2 linked regions of the Verrucosispora sp. NA02020 genome follow. The main gene of each other region encodes a partner of the protein of the gene in region 2 in a complex. Links are inferred from orthologs where the notes say so. Each region holds a gene or a part of one and is shown on either strand. Other genes may lie near its edges.

The links. The genes of interacting proteins can lie anywhere in the genome.
Region 1: the proteins of uvrA (region 2) and mfd are in contact, whole or in part, in a crystal structure (PDB 4DFC), measured with the Escherichia coli proteins. The link is inferred for Verrucosispora sp. NA02020 from one-to-one orthologs.

Annotation. Positions count from the first base shown.
Region 1 is NZ_CP054923.1:1,064,995-1,071,811, forward strand. Bases 147-4,453 are described here. They hold mfd (transcription-repair coupling factor), read left to right. Parts: upstream 147-524; coding sequence 525-4,253; downstream 4,254-4,453. Other genes in these bases: HUT12_RS04585 (cyclase family protein), read right to left, coding at 147-314; HUT12_RS04595 (hypothetical protein), read left to right, coding at 4,276-4,453. Also shown: more of HUT12_RS04585, read right to left, coding at 1-146; more of HUT12_RS04595, read left to right, coding at 4,454-5,019; HUT12_RS04600 (nucleoside triphosphate pyrophosphohydrolase), read left to right, coding at 5,022-5,996; HUT12_RS04605 (DUF885 domain-containing protein), read left to right, coding at 6,146-6,817. UniProt on the Escherichia coli protein: Couples transcription and DNA repair by recognizing RNA polymerase (RNAP) stalled at DNA lesions. Mediates ATP-dependent release of RNAP and its truncated transcript from the DNA, and recruitment of nucleotide excision repair machinery to the damaged site.
Region 2 is NZ_CP054923.1:5,226,209-5,234,374, reverse strand. What follows is about bases 1,841-5,406. They hold uvrA (excinuclease ABC subunit UvrA), read left to right. Parts: upstream 1,841-2,239; coding sequence 2,240-5,206; downstream 5,207-5,406. Other genes in these bases: HUT12_RS22775 (Rieske (2Fe-2S) protein), read left to right, coding at 5,365-5,406; rsgA (ribosome small subunit-dependent GTPase A), read left to right, coding at 1,841-2,075. Outside these bases: HUT12_RS22795 (MBL fold metallo-hydrolase), read right to left, coding at 1-206; HUT12_RS22790 (maleylpyruvate isomerase family mycothiol-dependent enzyme), read right to left, coding at 214-930; more of rsgA, read left to right, coding at 1,050-1,840; more of HUT12_RS22775, read left to right, coding at 5,407-5,850; HUT12_RS22770 (penicillin acylase family protein), read right to left, coding at 5,914-8,166. UniProt on the Escherichia coli protein: The UvrABC repair system catalyzes the recognition and processing of DNA lesions. UvrA is an ATPase and a DNA-binding protein. A damage recognition complex composed of 2 UvrA and 2 UvrB subunits scans DNA for abnormalities.

The DNA of each region.
Region 1 (6,817 bases), 4.2 Mb from region 2 along the record:
GGCGTCGGCCAGCCGGGCAGGGTGGTCATCCCGTCGGTGACGACATGACTCAGCTCGACGAACCGGTGGCCGGTGCCCGGGGCGGTGGCCGCGACGCCGCGACCGCCCTTGTGCGGCTCCTCGACGATCGTCGTGCCGGTGATGCGGACCTCGGCCACCATCAGCAGCCCGAGGTGCCGGACGAAGAGCGCCGCCAGGTCCTCGTCGGTGATGCTCCGGCCGGGGATGTCCAGCCGGAAGCCCTCGGTGCGCAGACCGCCGCCGTTGGCGAAGGTGACGTCCGCGTCGAACTGTGCGCGAAACTCCCCGTTCATGCCGGGCAGCCGACCACAGCGCCCGGCAGTCGTCAAGATCCTGCTGGTGGCCCCGACCGTACGCGCGGACCGGCAGGCCGCGGGCGTGCCGGAGCCCGGACGTCGTGGACGGCGGTGGATCGTCCGACCGGAGAGATAGTGTCGACCGGTGGAACCCCCCGTCCGGACGGACGCGGGGCGATCGTCGTGTCCTCACCCGCGGAAGTGATCATGACTGCGCTCACCGGACTGTTCGCCGCCGCCCTGGCCGACCCGGGGCTGGCCCGTGTGCGTGACCTGGCGCGCTCGGGTGCGGCCCAGGTCGACGGCCTCGACCTGACCGCGCCACCGGCGTTGCGCCCGTTCGCGGTCGCCGCCGTCGCCGCGGACCCCGCCGAACAGGGGCGGGACGCGACGGTCGGCGGTGCCGGGCGGCCGGTGCTGGCGGTCACCGCCACCAGCCGTGAGGCGGAGGACCTGGTGGCGGCGCTGGGTGGGCTGCTCCCCGCCGAGCAGGTGGCGATCTTCCCGAGCTGGGAGACGCTGCCGCACGAGCGGCTCTCGCCGCGCTCCGACACGGTCGGTCGACGGCTGGCGGTGCTGCGCCGGCTGGCCCACCCGGACTCGGCGGACGCGCACGGGCGCACCGGGCCGCTGCGGGTGGTCGTGGCGCCGGTCCGGTCGATGCTGCAACCGCAGCTCAAGGGACTCGGCGACCTGGAGCCGGTGCGGCTGTCCGCCGGGGACGAGGCCGACCTGGAGCAGGTGGCGCGCCGGTTGACCGACATGGCGTACGCGCGGGTCGACCTGGTCACCAAACGGGGCGAGTTCGCCGTCCGTGGCGGCATCCTGGACGTCTTCCCGCCCACCGACGAGCACCCGTCGCGGGTCGAGTTCTGGGGCGACGAGGTGGAGGAGATCCGCACCTTCGCCGTGGCCGACCAGCGCACCATCGAACAGGTGCCGCAACTCTGGGCACCGCCCTGCCGGGAGCTGCTGCTCACCCCGGCCGTCCGGGAGCGGGCCGCCGAGCTGGCCGGGCAGCACCCCGAGCTGGCCGAGATCCTGGACAAGCTGGCCGGCGGCATACCGGTGGAGGGCATGGAGTCCCTCGCCCCGGCGCTGATCGGCGACGACTCGATGGAGTTGCTGCTGGACTGCATGCCCGAGGGCACGCATGTCCTGCTCTGCGACCCGGAGCGGATCCGCACCCGGGCGCACGACCTGGTGCGTACCTCTGAGGAGTTCCTCCAGGCCAGCTGGGCCGCCGCGGCCGTCGGCGGCCAGGCCCCGATCGACCTCGGCGCCGCCGCCTTCCGCACCCTGGCCGACGTCCGCGCGGCCGCCGCCACGCGGCGCCGGCCCTGGTGGACACTGTCCCCGTTCGGGATGGCCGACGACCTTCATTCGGTCCGGAGTGCCGGCCACCGGCGCGGAGGCCGAATTATGGCCGAGCCGGACGCCGCCCCGGAGCGGCAGCCGTGGGAGGACGCGCCGGAGGCGGTCGACGTCACCCCCGACGACGCCATCGCGGTGAGCCTGAGCGCCCAGCCCGCGCCGCTCTATCACGGCGAGACCGACCGGGTGGTGGCCGACCTGACGCGCTGGACCGGTGAGGGCTGGTCGGTCGCGCTGGTCTTCGAGGGGCACGGCCCCGCCCACCGGGCCGTCGAGGTGCTCCGCGACGGTGGCCTGGGCGCCCGGATGACCGAGCAGGTCCCGGACGCGCCCGTGTCGGGCGAGGTCCTGGTCACCTGCGGCAGCCTCACCGGCGGCTTCGTCGACGAGGCGGCCCGGTTCGTGCTGCTCACCGGCAGCGACGTCACCGGTGGCCGGGGCGTCTCCACCCGGGACATGCGCAAGATGCCGAGCCGGCGGCGCAACACGATCGACCCGTTGGAGCTGCGGGCCGGCGACCACGTGGTGCACGAGCAGCACGGCATCGGCCGGTACGTGGAGCTGGTGCAGCGTACGGTCAACGGCGCGTCGCGGGAGTACCTGGTCATCGAGTACGCCGCGAGCAAGCGCGGCCAGCCCGGCGACCGTCTCTTCGTCCCCACCGACCAGCTCGACCAGCTCAGCCGGTACGTCGGTGGTGAGCAGCCGACGCTGCACAAGATGGGCGGCTCGGACTGGCAGAAGTCCAAGGCGCGGGCCCGCAAGGCGGTCAAGGAGATCGCCGCCCAGCTCATCCAGCTCTACGCCGCCCGCAAGGCGTCCAAGGGGCACACCTTCGGCCCGGACACCCCGTGGCAGCGGGAACTGGAGGACGCCTTCCCCTGGCAGGAGACGCCCGACCAGCTCGCCGCCATCGAGGAGGTCAAGCGGGACATGGAGCAGAGCGTCCCGATGGACCGGCTGATCTGCGGCGACGTCGGCTACGGCAAGACCGAGATCGCGGTACGCGCGGCGTTCAAGGCGGTGCAGGACGGCAAGCAGGTGGCCGTGCTGGTGCCCACCACCCTGCTGGTGCAGCAGCACTACAACACGTTCGCCGAGCGGATGAGCCAGTTCCCGGTGACGATCCGGCAGCTCTCCCGGTTCCAGACGCCGAAGGAGGCCGAGCAGACGCTCGCGATGGTCGCCGACGGCACCTCCGACATCGTCATCGGCACCCACCGACTACTGGCGGCTGCCACCCGCTTCAAGTCGCTCGGGCTGGTCATCGTCGACGAGGAGCAGCGGTTCGGTGTCGAGCACAAGGAGCACCTGAAGTCGATGCGGGCCGCCGTCGACGTGCTGAGCATGTCGGCGACCCCGATCCCGCGCACCCTGGAGATGGCGATCACCGGCATCCGGGAGATGTCCACCATCGCCACCCCGCCGGAGGAGCGGCATCCGGTGCTCACCGCCGTCGGGGCGCAGGACGACCGGCAGGTGGCCGCCGCCATCCACCGCGAGTTGCTCCGTGACGGACAGGTCTTCTACCTGCACAACCGGGTCGAGTCGATCGAGCGGGCGGCCCGCCGGCTGCGCGAGCTGGTGCCCGAGTCCCGGGTCGCGGTGGCGCACGGCCAGATGGGCGAGGACGCCCTGGAGAAGGTCATGGTCGGCTTCTGGGAGAAGGAGTTCGACGTCCTGGTCTGCACCACGATCGTGGAGTCCGGCATCGACATCCCGAACGCCAACACCCTGATCGTGGAGCGGGCCGATCTGCTCGGCCTGGCCCAGTTGCACCAGATCCGGGGCCGGGTGGGCCGGGGCCGGGAGCGGGCGTACGCGTACTTCCTCTATCCGCCGGAGAAGCCGCTCACCGAGCACGCGCACGAGCGGCTGGCCACCATCGCCCAGCACACCGAGTTGGGTGCCGGCATGTACGTGGCGATGAAGGACCTGGAGATCCGGGGTGCCGGCAACCTGCTCGGCGGCGAGCAGTCCGGGCACATCGAGGGCGTCGGGTTCGACCTCTACGTCCGGATGGTCGGCGAGGCGGTGCAGGCGTTCAAGGGCGAGCGTCCCGAGGAGGAGACGGACGTCAAGATCGACCTTCCGGTGGACGCGCACCTGCCGCACGACTACGTCGGCGTGGAACGGCTGCGCCTGGAGATGTACCGCAAGCTCGCCGAGGCGCGCGACGAGGAACGGCTGCGCGAGGTGGCGGCCGAGATGACCGACCGCTACGGCGAGCCGCCCGCACCGGTGCAGAACCTGATCGCGGTGGCGCGGTTCCGGCTGCTGGCCCGCCGGTACGGCCTCACCGACGTCAGCGTGCAGGGCAAGCACCTGCGCTTCGGCCCGCTGCCGCTGCCCGACTCGAAGCAGATGCGGCTCAAGCGCTACCACCCGGACTCGGTCTACAAGTCCGCGCTCGACCAGGTCAGTGTGCCCCGGCCGACGACCCGCCGGATCGGTGGCGAGCCGTTGCGCGACCAGGCTCTGCTGGAGTGGTGCGCGCAGCTGCTCTCCGACGTCCTCGGCGCCCCGGCGGTGCCTGCGGGTGCGGGTGCCACCGGTGGGTAGGGGGCATGAGAGAGTGACGGGCATGCGTGCTCGCCGTCTTGTCGCCGTCGCCAGCGTGGCGGTCGGCCTCGTCGCCCTCTCCGGTTGCCGTTCCGAGCCCGGTGTCGCCGCGTACGTCGGTGACCACCGGATCACCGAGGACGCCGTCACCGAGGTCATCGACGACGCCCGGGCCAAGAACCCGGAGCCGACCGAGGCGGCCGAGCAGGTGCCCGGCCAGCAGCAGGTACGCCTGCCCGGGCGCAGCGAGGTGGTGAGCACCCTGGTGCTCGGCCAGGTCTGCGAGCGGATCTCCGCCGCCGAGGGTTACCGCCCCCAGGGGCAGGCCGAGGCGGCGCAGGTGGCCCAGCAGCTCGGCATCAGCCCCGAGGCCACGTACGCGCGGCAGGTCGCCGAGCTGTACACCTGTCTCTCCGGCATCCCGGTCGGCTCGCCGGTGGCGCCGACCGAGCAGGATCTGACCGAATTGGTCGCGGCGGGCAAGCGGGCCGGTGCGGTACCCGCCGACGTGACCGTCGAGCAGGCCGCCCCGCAGCTCGACGGTGAACAGCTCCGGCAGGCGCTGGCGACCCGCAACGCCCTCTCCGAGGCGGTCGACACGTACGACGTGACGGTCAACCCGCGCTACCGTCCGCTGCAGTTCCCGGTGCTCAGCTTCGCCGGCCAGGCGGTGGCGGTGGGTGTGCCGCTGGGTGAGCCCGGTTCCGACGCGGTCACCGACGTCTCCACCCCGAGGCCGGTGCAGACCGGCCCGGCAGACAGCTGACCGTGCCTCGGATCGTCCTGCTGGTTACCTCACCCCGGTTGCCGGCCGGTCTGCTGACGGCGACCGCCTGGGACGTCGTACGCGCCGCACCGGTGCTCGCCGGAGCGGAGAGCGAGCTGACCACGGCCCTGCGGGTGGCGGGCGCCGATCTGCGGGTCCTCGACGGGCCGGCGGTGCCCGCGTTGCTGGAGGCGTCGGCGACGCACGAGACCGTGGTGTGGTTGGCCGGTCCCGCCGGCGACGAGTCGCTGGCCCGGGAGCTGGGGTTGCGGCTGGCCCGCGAGCCGGGGCTGGCGGAGCTGGAGCTGATGTACGGCTCGTGGGATCCGCCGGGTGCCCGGCTGCTCGACGCGGTTGCGGTGCTGGACCGGCTGCTCTCGCCGGGCGGCGATCCGTGGAAGCGGGCGCAGACCCATCAGAGTCTGGCCGGTTTCCTGCTGGAGGAGTGCTACGAGGCGTACGACGCGATCGGCGCCGGGGACACCGACGCGCTGCGCGAGGAACTGGGTGACGTGCTGCTCCAGGTGGTGCTGCACGCCCGGTTGGCCGAGGAACTGCCCGAGGGTGAGCGGTGGACCGTCGACGACGTGGCCGGTGGCCTGGTCGACAAGATGGTCCGGCGTAACCCGCACGTCTTCGCGGACGCCCAGGCGGGCAGCCTGGAGGAGATCACCGCGAGCTGGGAGCGGATCAAGCAGGCCGAGAAGTCCCGCGACTCGGTGCTCGACGGCATCGCGGTGAGTCAGCCCGCGCTGGCGCTGGCCGCCCAGATCCTGGAACGCGCCGCCCGAGCCGGGCTCGGTGTCGCGCTGCCGTCGCCGGACGCCCAGCCGGATGCCGAGGCCGCCCTGGGTGCCGCCCTGCTGACCGCCGTCGCCGAGGCCCGTGACGCCGGGCTGGACCCGGAGACCGCCCTGCGTCGCGTCACCCTCGCCCACGCCGAGTCCATCCGCAAGGCCGAGTCCCCCTCCCGCTGAGGCACCGGCACTCCCCGGATCGTGGCAGTGTGGCTGGCGCTGCCCCGGCGTGTCGAACAGCTACGCTGCCACGCTCCTCTTGAGGGAAGGCATGGCGCGGACGAGGGCGGGCGGAGGCTGGGGGTGGGTCGGGTGGTTAGGGTCGGGGGGTGGAGAAGTTCGAGGTGGTGGCGGAGCGGATCGTCGAGGCGTTGCTGGTCAGTCGGCCGGGGGTGGCCACCTCGGTCGGGGACCACCGGTACGACGACCGGTTGCCGGATCTCTCCGCCGACGCGGTGGCGGCCGACCGGGCCATGCTCGTGGACGCGGCCAGCGTGCTGTGCGAGATCGACCCGGACCCGGGTGACGTCGAGGAGCAGGTGGATCACGCACTGCTCGCGGCGGCTGTCGACCGGGAACTCTTCGAGCTGACCGAGATCCGGGCACACGAGTGGGACCCGCTCGCGCACAATCCCGGTCCGTTGCTGCACGCCCTCGTCGCCCGGCCGTACGCGCCGATCGAGGAGCGGCTGACCGCGCTCGCCGGCCGGCTCGGCGCCGTACCGGACGCGTTGGCGACCGCGCGGGCGACGCTGCGCGACATGCCCCGGATCCACGCCGAGACGGCGGTCGGGCAGTTCACCGGTGCCGCCGCGCTGGTCCGGGACGAGGTGCCGGAACTGCTCGCGCAGGCTCCGGCACTGGCCGACCGGATCGAGCCGGCGGCGACTGCGGCGATCGCCGCGCTGGAGGAGTTCGTCGCCTGGCTGCGTCTCGGGTTGGCCGCCGACGACGGGTCGGGGCGGGATCCCCGGTTGGGGCGGCGGCGCTGGGAGGCGCGC
Region 2 (8,166 bases):
GTGCGCAGCCCGCCGTCACCGACCAGCTCCAGCAGTCGGGGCGCTTCGTTGGCGGCGTCGATCAGCACCTGTTCGCCGGTGTGCCGACAGCGCAGCAGGTACGCGTTGTTGTCCATCGGGCCGACCGACACCTTGGTGATGGTCAGGGCGTCGAGTTCGCGTACGGCCGGCGGGCCGCCGGGGGTGACATCTCCGCTGTAGGTCATCGTCTTCCTAGATCCATTCCGGTGGGCGGGGCAGGTCACCGTCGGGGCTGACGGTCAGGGCGGTGCCGGTGCTGCGGCCGGTGAGCCAGGCGGCGAGTTCCGCTGCCGGACCGGTGACGACGGGCGCCCCCGCGCGCTCGCCCACCACCAGTTCGTGGCCGGCGCCGTCGAAGCGCAGCACCATCGATGGCGCGTCGTCGCGGTCGCCGAAGCCGGTGGCCACCTCGTGCAGCAGCCGGTGGCCGAAGCTCGGCGACCAGTCCTGCGGCCGGTAAGCGGCGGCCAGGTCGACGTGGTGGATCTCCAGCTCCCGGAGCCGTCCCCAGACCAGTAGCGCGGCCGGCCAGGGACCCCGTCGGGTCTCGACGGTGGCCGCCCAGGCCGACACCGGCATCGCCGCCACCGCCTCGGCGAACCGGTCCGCGCTGCGACGCAGGTCGTCCAGGTGCTCCTCGGGCGGGCGGGGCGCGCCGGCCTCGATGTCGGCGTCGCGGGCCTGCGCGCTGGCGTACATCGGGATCTGCTCGCCGGTGCGTGCCGAGGTGAGCAGGTTGGCGAAACCGTCGGCGTTGCGACACAGGTGGGCCAGGACGTGGCCGCGTGTCCAGCCGGGCAGCAGCGACGGCGCGGCCAGGTCGGTGGCGTCGAAACCGGCAGCCGTACGCACCAGCCGGGCGGTGGCGTCGGTCACGTCACCGGTGAGGAGAAGGGGGTCTGTCGGCACGTTCCGACCCTAGCCCTCCGGGCGTGCCGCGTCGCCGGGGAATTCACTTCCGGCCGGGCGCCGCCGGGCCTACCGTCTGCGGTGGTCGCGGCGCCGGAGTGGAGGAGGTGGCGTCGAGCATGAGCATCACGTTGACCGCCCTGGGCTGGGACGCCGAGCGGGCGGCGCATCTGCGACGTATCCGTACCGATCACCGTCCGGGTCGGGTGGCCCGGGTCGACCGTGGGGTCTGCACCGTGCTGACCGAGGTGGGGCCGGTGCGTGCCACCTCGGGCGGGGCGGTGCTGGTCGCCGCCGCGGGTGACCCCACCCGGCTGCCCGGCGTGGGGGACTGGGTGCTGCTCGGGCGCTGGCCCGACGCCCGGATCACCGTGGAGGCGGTGCTGCCCCGGCGTACCGCGTTGGTGCGGCGCACCGCCGGCAAGGACGCCGCCGGTCACCTGCTCGCCGCCAACCTGGACGTGGCGGCCGTGGTGGAGGCGGTGCACCCGGCGCCCGACGCCGCCCGCGTCGAGCGGCTGCTGGCGCTGGCCCACGAGTCCGGCGCCCGTCCGCTGGTGGTGCTGACCAAGACCGACCTGGCGGCCGACCCGGTCGCGGTGGCGCGGCAGCTCGCGGCGCTGGCTCCCGGCGTGCCGGTGCTGCCGGTCAGCGCCGAGCGCGGCACCGGGCTGGACCCGCTGCGCGCCGAGGTCGGCCCCGGCCGCACCCTCGGTCTGCTGGGACCTTCCGGTGCGGGCAAGTCGAGCCTGGTCAACGCGCTGGCCGGGGCGACGGTGATGCCCACCCAGGCGATCCGGCGGGTGGACGGCAAGGGCCGGCACACCACCACCTGGCGGGCGTTGGTGCCGCTGCCCGGCGGTGGGGCGGTGGTGGACACCCCCGGCGTCCGGGCGGTCGGTCTGCTCGACGGCGCGACCGGGCTCGACCGGGCCTTCGGCGACATCGCCGCGCTGGCGGTCGAGTGCCGCTACGGCGACTGCGGGCACGAGGCCGAGCCGGGGTGCGCCGTCCAGGATGCGCTGCGGACAGGTGAGCTGACCGCCCGGCGCTGGGAGAACTGGCGACGGCTGCACCGCGAGATCGCTCACGAGACCGGGCGGCGCGCCGCCCGCCGGCCCCGCCGTCGGGGCAGATTGTCGTAGGGCGGGTCTACAGTTGCCGGGGCGCTTTTCCGCGCCGGCACAACCGCTTGGGCGTACCCCGAAATCGGGTTCGCCCAGAAAGCCGGGTTTGCCCGAAAGGTCGGGTTCATCCCTGAAAGCGGACAGATCTTCCTTCGTCATCCTCACCCGGGAGTACACGGACCGTGGCCGACCGTTTGATCATTCGTGGCGCACGCGAGCACAACCTGCGTGACGTCAGTCTCGACCTGCCCCGGGACGCCCTGATCGTGTTCACCGGGCTGTCCGGCTCGGGCAAGTCGAGCCTGGCCTTCGACACGATCTTCGCCGAGGGGCAGCGCCGCTACGTGGAGTCGCTGTCGTCGTACGCGCGGCAGTTCCTCGGCCAGATGGACAAGCCGGACGTCGACTTCATCGAGGGGTTGAGCCCGGCGGTCTCGATCGACCAGAAGTCGACCTCGCGCAACCCGCGCTCGACCGTCGGCACCATCACCGAGGTCTACGACTACCTGCGACTGCTCTTCGCCCGGGTCGGCGTGCCGCACTGCCCGGTCTGCGGCGAGCGGATCTCCAAGCAGAGCCCGCAGCAGATCGTCGACCGGGTCCTGGCGATGGCCGAGGGCACCCGTTTCATGGTGCTCGCCCCGGTGGTGCGCGGCCGCAAGGGCGAGTACGTCGACCTCTTCGCCGAGCTCCAGTCCAAGGGGTACGCCCGGGCCCGGGTCGACGGGGTGGTGCACCAGCTCACCGACCCGCCGAAGCTCAAGAAGCAGGAGAAGCACACCATCGAGGTGGTGATCGACCGGCTCAGCGTCAAGGCCGGCGCCAAGCAGCGGCTGACCGACTCGGTCGAGGCGGCGCTCGGGCTCTCCGGCGGTCTGGTGCTGCTGGACTTCGTCGACCTGGCCGAGGACGACCCGGACCGGGAACGCCGCTACTCCGAGCACCTGGCCTGCCCCAACGACCACCCGCTGGCGATCGAGGACCTGGAGCCCCGGGTCTTCTCCTTCAACGCGCCGTACGGCGCCTGCCCCGAGTGCACCGGCCTGGGCACCAAGAAGGAGGTCGACCCGGAGCTGGTCGTCCCGGACCCGGAGCGCAGCCTGCGCGAGGGCGCGATCCAGCCCTGGGCGACCGGGCACAACCTGGAGTACTTCCTGCGGTTGTTGGAGGCGCTGGGCGAGGCCGAGCACTTCACCGTCGACACGCCGTGGCGGGCGCTGCCGTCGCGGGCGCAGAAGACGATCCTGCACGGTTCCGACGACCAGGTGCACGTGCGCTACCGCAACAAGTACGGCCGGGAGCGCTCGTACTACACCGGCTTCGAGGGCGTGGTGCAGTGGATCGAGCGCCGGCACTCCGACACCGAGTCGGAGTGGTCCCGGGACAAGTACGAGGGGTACATGCGTGACGTGCCCTGTGCGGCCTGCGGCGGTGCCCGGCTCAAGCCCGAGGTGCTCGCCGTCACGCTGGCCGGGCGCAGCATCGCCGAGGTGTGCAACCTGTCCGTCGGCGAGTGCGCCGACCTGCTGGCCGGCATCGAGCTGACCGACCGGCAGAAGCTGATCGCCGAGCGGGTGCTCAAGGAGATCAACGCTCGGCTGCGCTTCCTGCTCGACGTCGGTCTGGACTACCTCTCCCTGGACCGGGCCGCCGGCACCCTCTCCGGTGGCGAGGCGCAGCGCATCCGGCTCGCCACCCAGATCGGGTCCGGCCTGGTCGGCGTGCTCTACGTGCTGGACGAGCCGTCGATCGGGCTGCACCAGCGCGACAACCACCGGCTGATCGAGACCCTGGTCCGGCTGCGCGGGCTGGGCAACACGCTGATCGTGGTCGAGCACGACGAGGACACCATCCGCACCGCCGACTGGATCGTGGACATCGGGCCCGGCGCGGGGGAGCACGGTGGGCAGATCGTGCACAGCGGCTCGGTGCCGGAGCTGCTGACGAACCCGGAGTCGATGACCGGGGCGTACCTCTCCGGACGTCGGGAGATCCCGCTCCCGGCCGGGCGCCGCCCGCAGACGCCGGGTCGGGAACTGGTGGTGCACGGTGCCCGCGAGCACAACCTGCGCAATCTCACGGTGAACTTCCCGCTGGGCCAGTTGATCGCCGTCACCGGCGTCAGCGGGTCGGGCAAGTCGACCCTGGTCAACGACATCCTCTACGCGGTGCTGGCCAACCAGATCAACGGCGCCCGGCTGGTGCCTGGCCGGCACACCCGCGTCGGCGGGCTGGAGCACGTGGACAAGGTCGTCGGGGTCGACCAGTCACCGATCGGTCGGACGCCGCGCTCGAACCCGGCGACCTACACCGGCGTCTGGGACCACGTGCGCAAGCTGTTCGCCGAGACCACCGAGGCCAAGGTCCGGGGGTACGGGCCGGGCCGGTTCTCGTTCAACGTCAAGGGCGGACGCTGCGAGGCGTGCTCCGGTGACGGCACCATCAAGATCGAGATGAACTTCCTGCCCGACGTGTACGTGCCGTGCGAGGTCTGCAAGGGCGCCCGGTACAACCGGGAGACCCTGGAGGTGCACTACAAGGGCAAGACCGTCTCCGACGTGCTGGAGATGCCGATCGAGGAGGCGGCGGAGTTCTTCTCCGCCATCCCGGCCATCCACCGGCACCTCAAGACGCTCGTCGACGTGGGCCTGGGCTACGTCCGGCTGGGCCAGCCGGCGCCGACCCTCTCCGGCGGTGAGGCGCAGCGGGTCAAGCTCGCCTCCGAGCTGCAGAAGCGGTCCACCGGGCGGACGGTGTACGTGCTCGACGAGCCCACCACCGGCCTGCACTTCGAGGACATCCGCAAGCTGCTGCTGGTGCTGGAGGGGCTGGTCGACAAGGGCAACACGGTGATCACCATCGAGCACAACCTCGACGTGATCAAGAGTGCCGACTGGCTGATCGACATGGGCCCGGAGGGCGGTCACCGGGGCGGCACGGTGCTCGCCACCGGCACCCCGGAGGAGGTCGCCGAGGTCACCGAGAGTCACACCGGGCAGTTCCTACGGACCGTGCTCAAGCTCGACGGCACGGCCAAGGGCGCGACGGCGGCCACCGCCCGGGCCGCCAAGGCCAACGGTGCCAAGTCCACCGCCGCGAAGGCCACCGGGGCCAAGACGCGCGGTCGCAAGGCGGCCGCCGCCCGCTGATCCGCGAGGCCCGGCCGTCGCCCGTGGCGGCGGTCGGGCCCACCCGTTGGGGTACGCCCGAGTGGCCGATCGGGTGAACCACCGGGCAGAGTGGTGCGTGTCGAGAGACGTAGCCACGGATCATGCACGGTGGTAGCCGAAGAGAGAAGCGAGGCGGCATGAGTGACGATCAGGTGCTGGCCGGACCGGACACGCGTACCCGACGGAGCCTGCTGACCGGCGTGGGCGCGGTCGGCGCGGCGGTAGTGCTGGCCGGGTGCGGCGGCGGTGACGACTCCGGTGACGGCGCGGCCCCGACCAGCGGCGGACCTCAGGTCACCAACACCGGTGACCCCGGCGGCGGGGACCGTGAGGGGGCGCAGTCACTGGCCAGGACCGCCGACATCCCGGTCGGCGGCGGTGCGGTCTTCGCCGCGCAGGGCGTGGTGATCACCCAGCCCAGCGCCGGGGAGTTCAAGGGGTTCGACCCGATCTGCACGCACCAGGGCTGCCCGGTGTCGAACGTCGACGGCGGGACGATCAACTGCACCTGTCACGGCAGCAAGTTCTCCATCGAGGACGGCTCGGTCAAGGCCGGGCCGGCGACCACCGGCCTGCCGGCCAAGGAGGTCAAGGTCGACGGGGACCAGATCTCGCTGGCCTGACAGCGGGGCACACGGATACGGGCGCGACCGGGGCGAACTCGCCTCCGGCCGCGCCCGTCCGCGTCACTGCGCGTACGCGGACAGCTCCCACAGCGAGAAGCCGTACGTGGTGGCCCGGGTGAGCCCGTACACCCGCACGTAGCGGGCCTGTTGCGGGGCGAAGGTCAGCACGTCGGTGCCGCCGTCGCCGGCCGTGGTCGACCAGACCGTCCGCCAGGTCGCGCCGTCGTCGGAGACCTCGATGCGATACGACCGGGCGTACGCGGACTCCCAGGCCAGGGCCACCCGGCCGACCTGCCGCACCGAGCCCAGGTCCACCCGCAGCCACTGGTTGTCCGACCAGGAGCTGGCCCAGCGGGTGTTCAGGTCACCGTCGACGGCGCGGGCGGCGCCGTTGCCGAGCTGGCTGCTAGAGGCGGTCACCGGACGGCCGGTCGCCAGGTTGGTCACCGCGTCACCACGTCGGGCCGGGAACGACACCACCTGCTGGTAGGTGGGGCGGTTCTGCCAGGCGATGGTGGCGTGCTTGATACCGCCCAGCGGCGACTGGACGATCGCGTCCGCGCACCACTGGTCACCGGCGGCGCAGGTGGCGTCGCCCGGGTACGTCTGGGCGGCCGGGGTCGTCGACGCGGTGCGCAGCGTGTCCAGCAGCACCTGACGGCACGTACCCAGGTTGCCGGCGCCGCAGAAGGTCCGTCCGGGGTCGCCGGCGACCGGGTCACCGAGCACCGCCCGCAGGTCCTTGTCGACGTAGCCCCACCAGCCGTACTGGAACGCCGAGCCCTTGTGGGTCTGCGCGCTGTTCGCCGAGGACGGCAGGTTCGACACGTCGCCCTGTTGCAGGCCGGACGGGGACTCGTTGATCTGCATCGCGTTGATCACGGACTGGTAGAGGTCCGTGCCGAGCTGGTCGCGGAACATGCCCCGCACCAGCAGCGGCCACCAGGCGTCGAAGGTACGGATCGCCTCGGCGTGCTGGTACACCTTGGAGCCCTTGGCGGTCTCCACCCGCAGCGCGCCCGCCTGTCGCCAGGCCTTGAGCCGGGTGATCTCGGTGGCCAGGGCGCTGTCGGTGACCGGCTGGCTCTCCAGCACCCGGATCAGCTCGCCGAGCACCTCTGCGCCGCGCAGGTCGGTCAGCCCGGCCCGCTGCACCAGTTCGGTCAGCGAGGCCCGGTCGAACTTGCGGCCCGCCGAGATGGCCGCCTTCATCGGCTTGTCCAGCAGGTCACCCCGGTGTACGGCACCGAAGCTGAAGTTGCCGTCGGCGGCACCGAAGTCCTTGGCCTGCTTGTTGTTCCAGCTGATGTAGTAGTCCTGGTTGATCGACTGCGGGTGGGCCGAGCGCGGCGCGTACCGCGCGGTGCCGGTCGCCGGGTCGAAGTCCTGCCACTCGTAGGCCCGTTCGGCCTTCATCGGCAGATTCGGGTTGCTGCCGGCGGCCCGCACCGGGTTGAGCCCGGAGTTGAAGTACGCCGACTGGGTGGAGTTGACGTAGAACCAGTTGAAGGCGTACTCGACGTTGTTGGCGGAGGTGAGGAACGCCTCGGCGGAACCCATCTGGGTCGGGTCGTTGAACATCTGGAAGCCGATGGCCGAGTCGGCCTCACGACCGTAGGTGGAGCGCAGTTGGGTGAACGCGTGCGGCACCCCGCCCACCGTGCCGCGCCAGCCCACCAGGCCCAGCTTGGTACGCCAGGCGACCAGCTTGTACGACCCGGCCGCGGTGCTGTCGGCGACGGTCGGGGTCCACCGGTTGACCCGGGACAGCTCCTCCATCGCCAGGCACTGGCCCCGGAAGAGGTAGTGGTTGCTGGCCGGCGTCGGCGTTCCGCCGCCGGGCACGCAGAGCGGCATCGCGTACGTGTCGGTGATGTCGTGGATCGAGGAGGTGGCGCTCCACGCGTAGTCCTGGCCCCGGCCGAGCAGGACATAGAGGTTGAGTCCGGCGAAGGCGGCGCCCCGGGCGCTGATGCCCGGGCCCTGCAACTCCTGCACCATCAGCAGTTGCGGGGAGAAGTAGCCGGTCTGCGGCCCGAAGACGGCGATCGGATGTCCGGTGGCCGAGTGGGCGGCGGAGACCACGGCCGCGTTGGACATGCCCCGGTGCGCCGGGTCGATGGTCAGCCCGGAGAGCGCGGCGGCCAGTTCCGAGCTGCGGTTCGAGGTCGTGGCGGTGGTGGCGGAGCCGGTCTGGTCGGTGACGATCGGCTCGACCCGGGCCGACCCGGCGTCCGGCAGCACCACGCTGGGCGCGTTCGGCGCGGCGTCACCGTACGGGAAGCTCTGCCCGTCGTGCAGGGTCAGCACGGT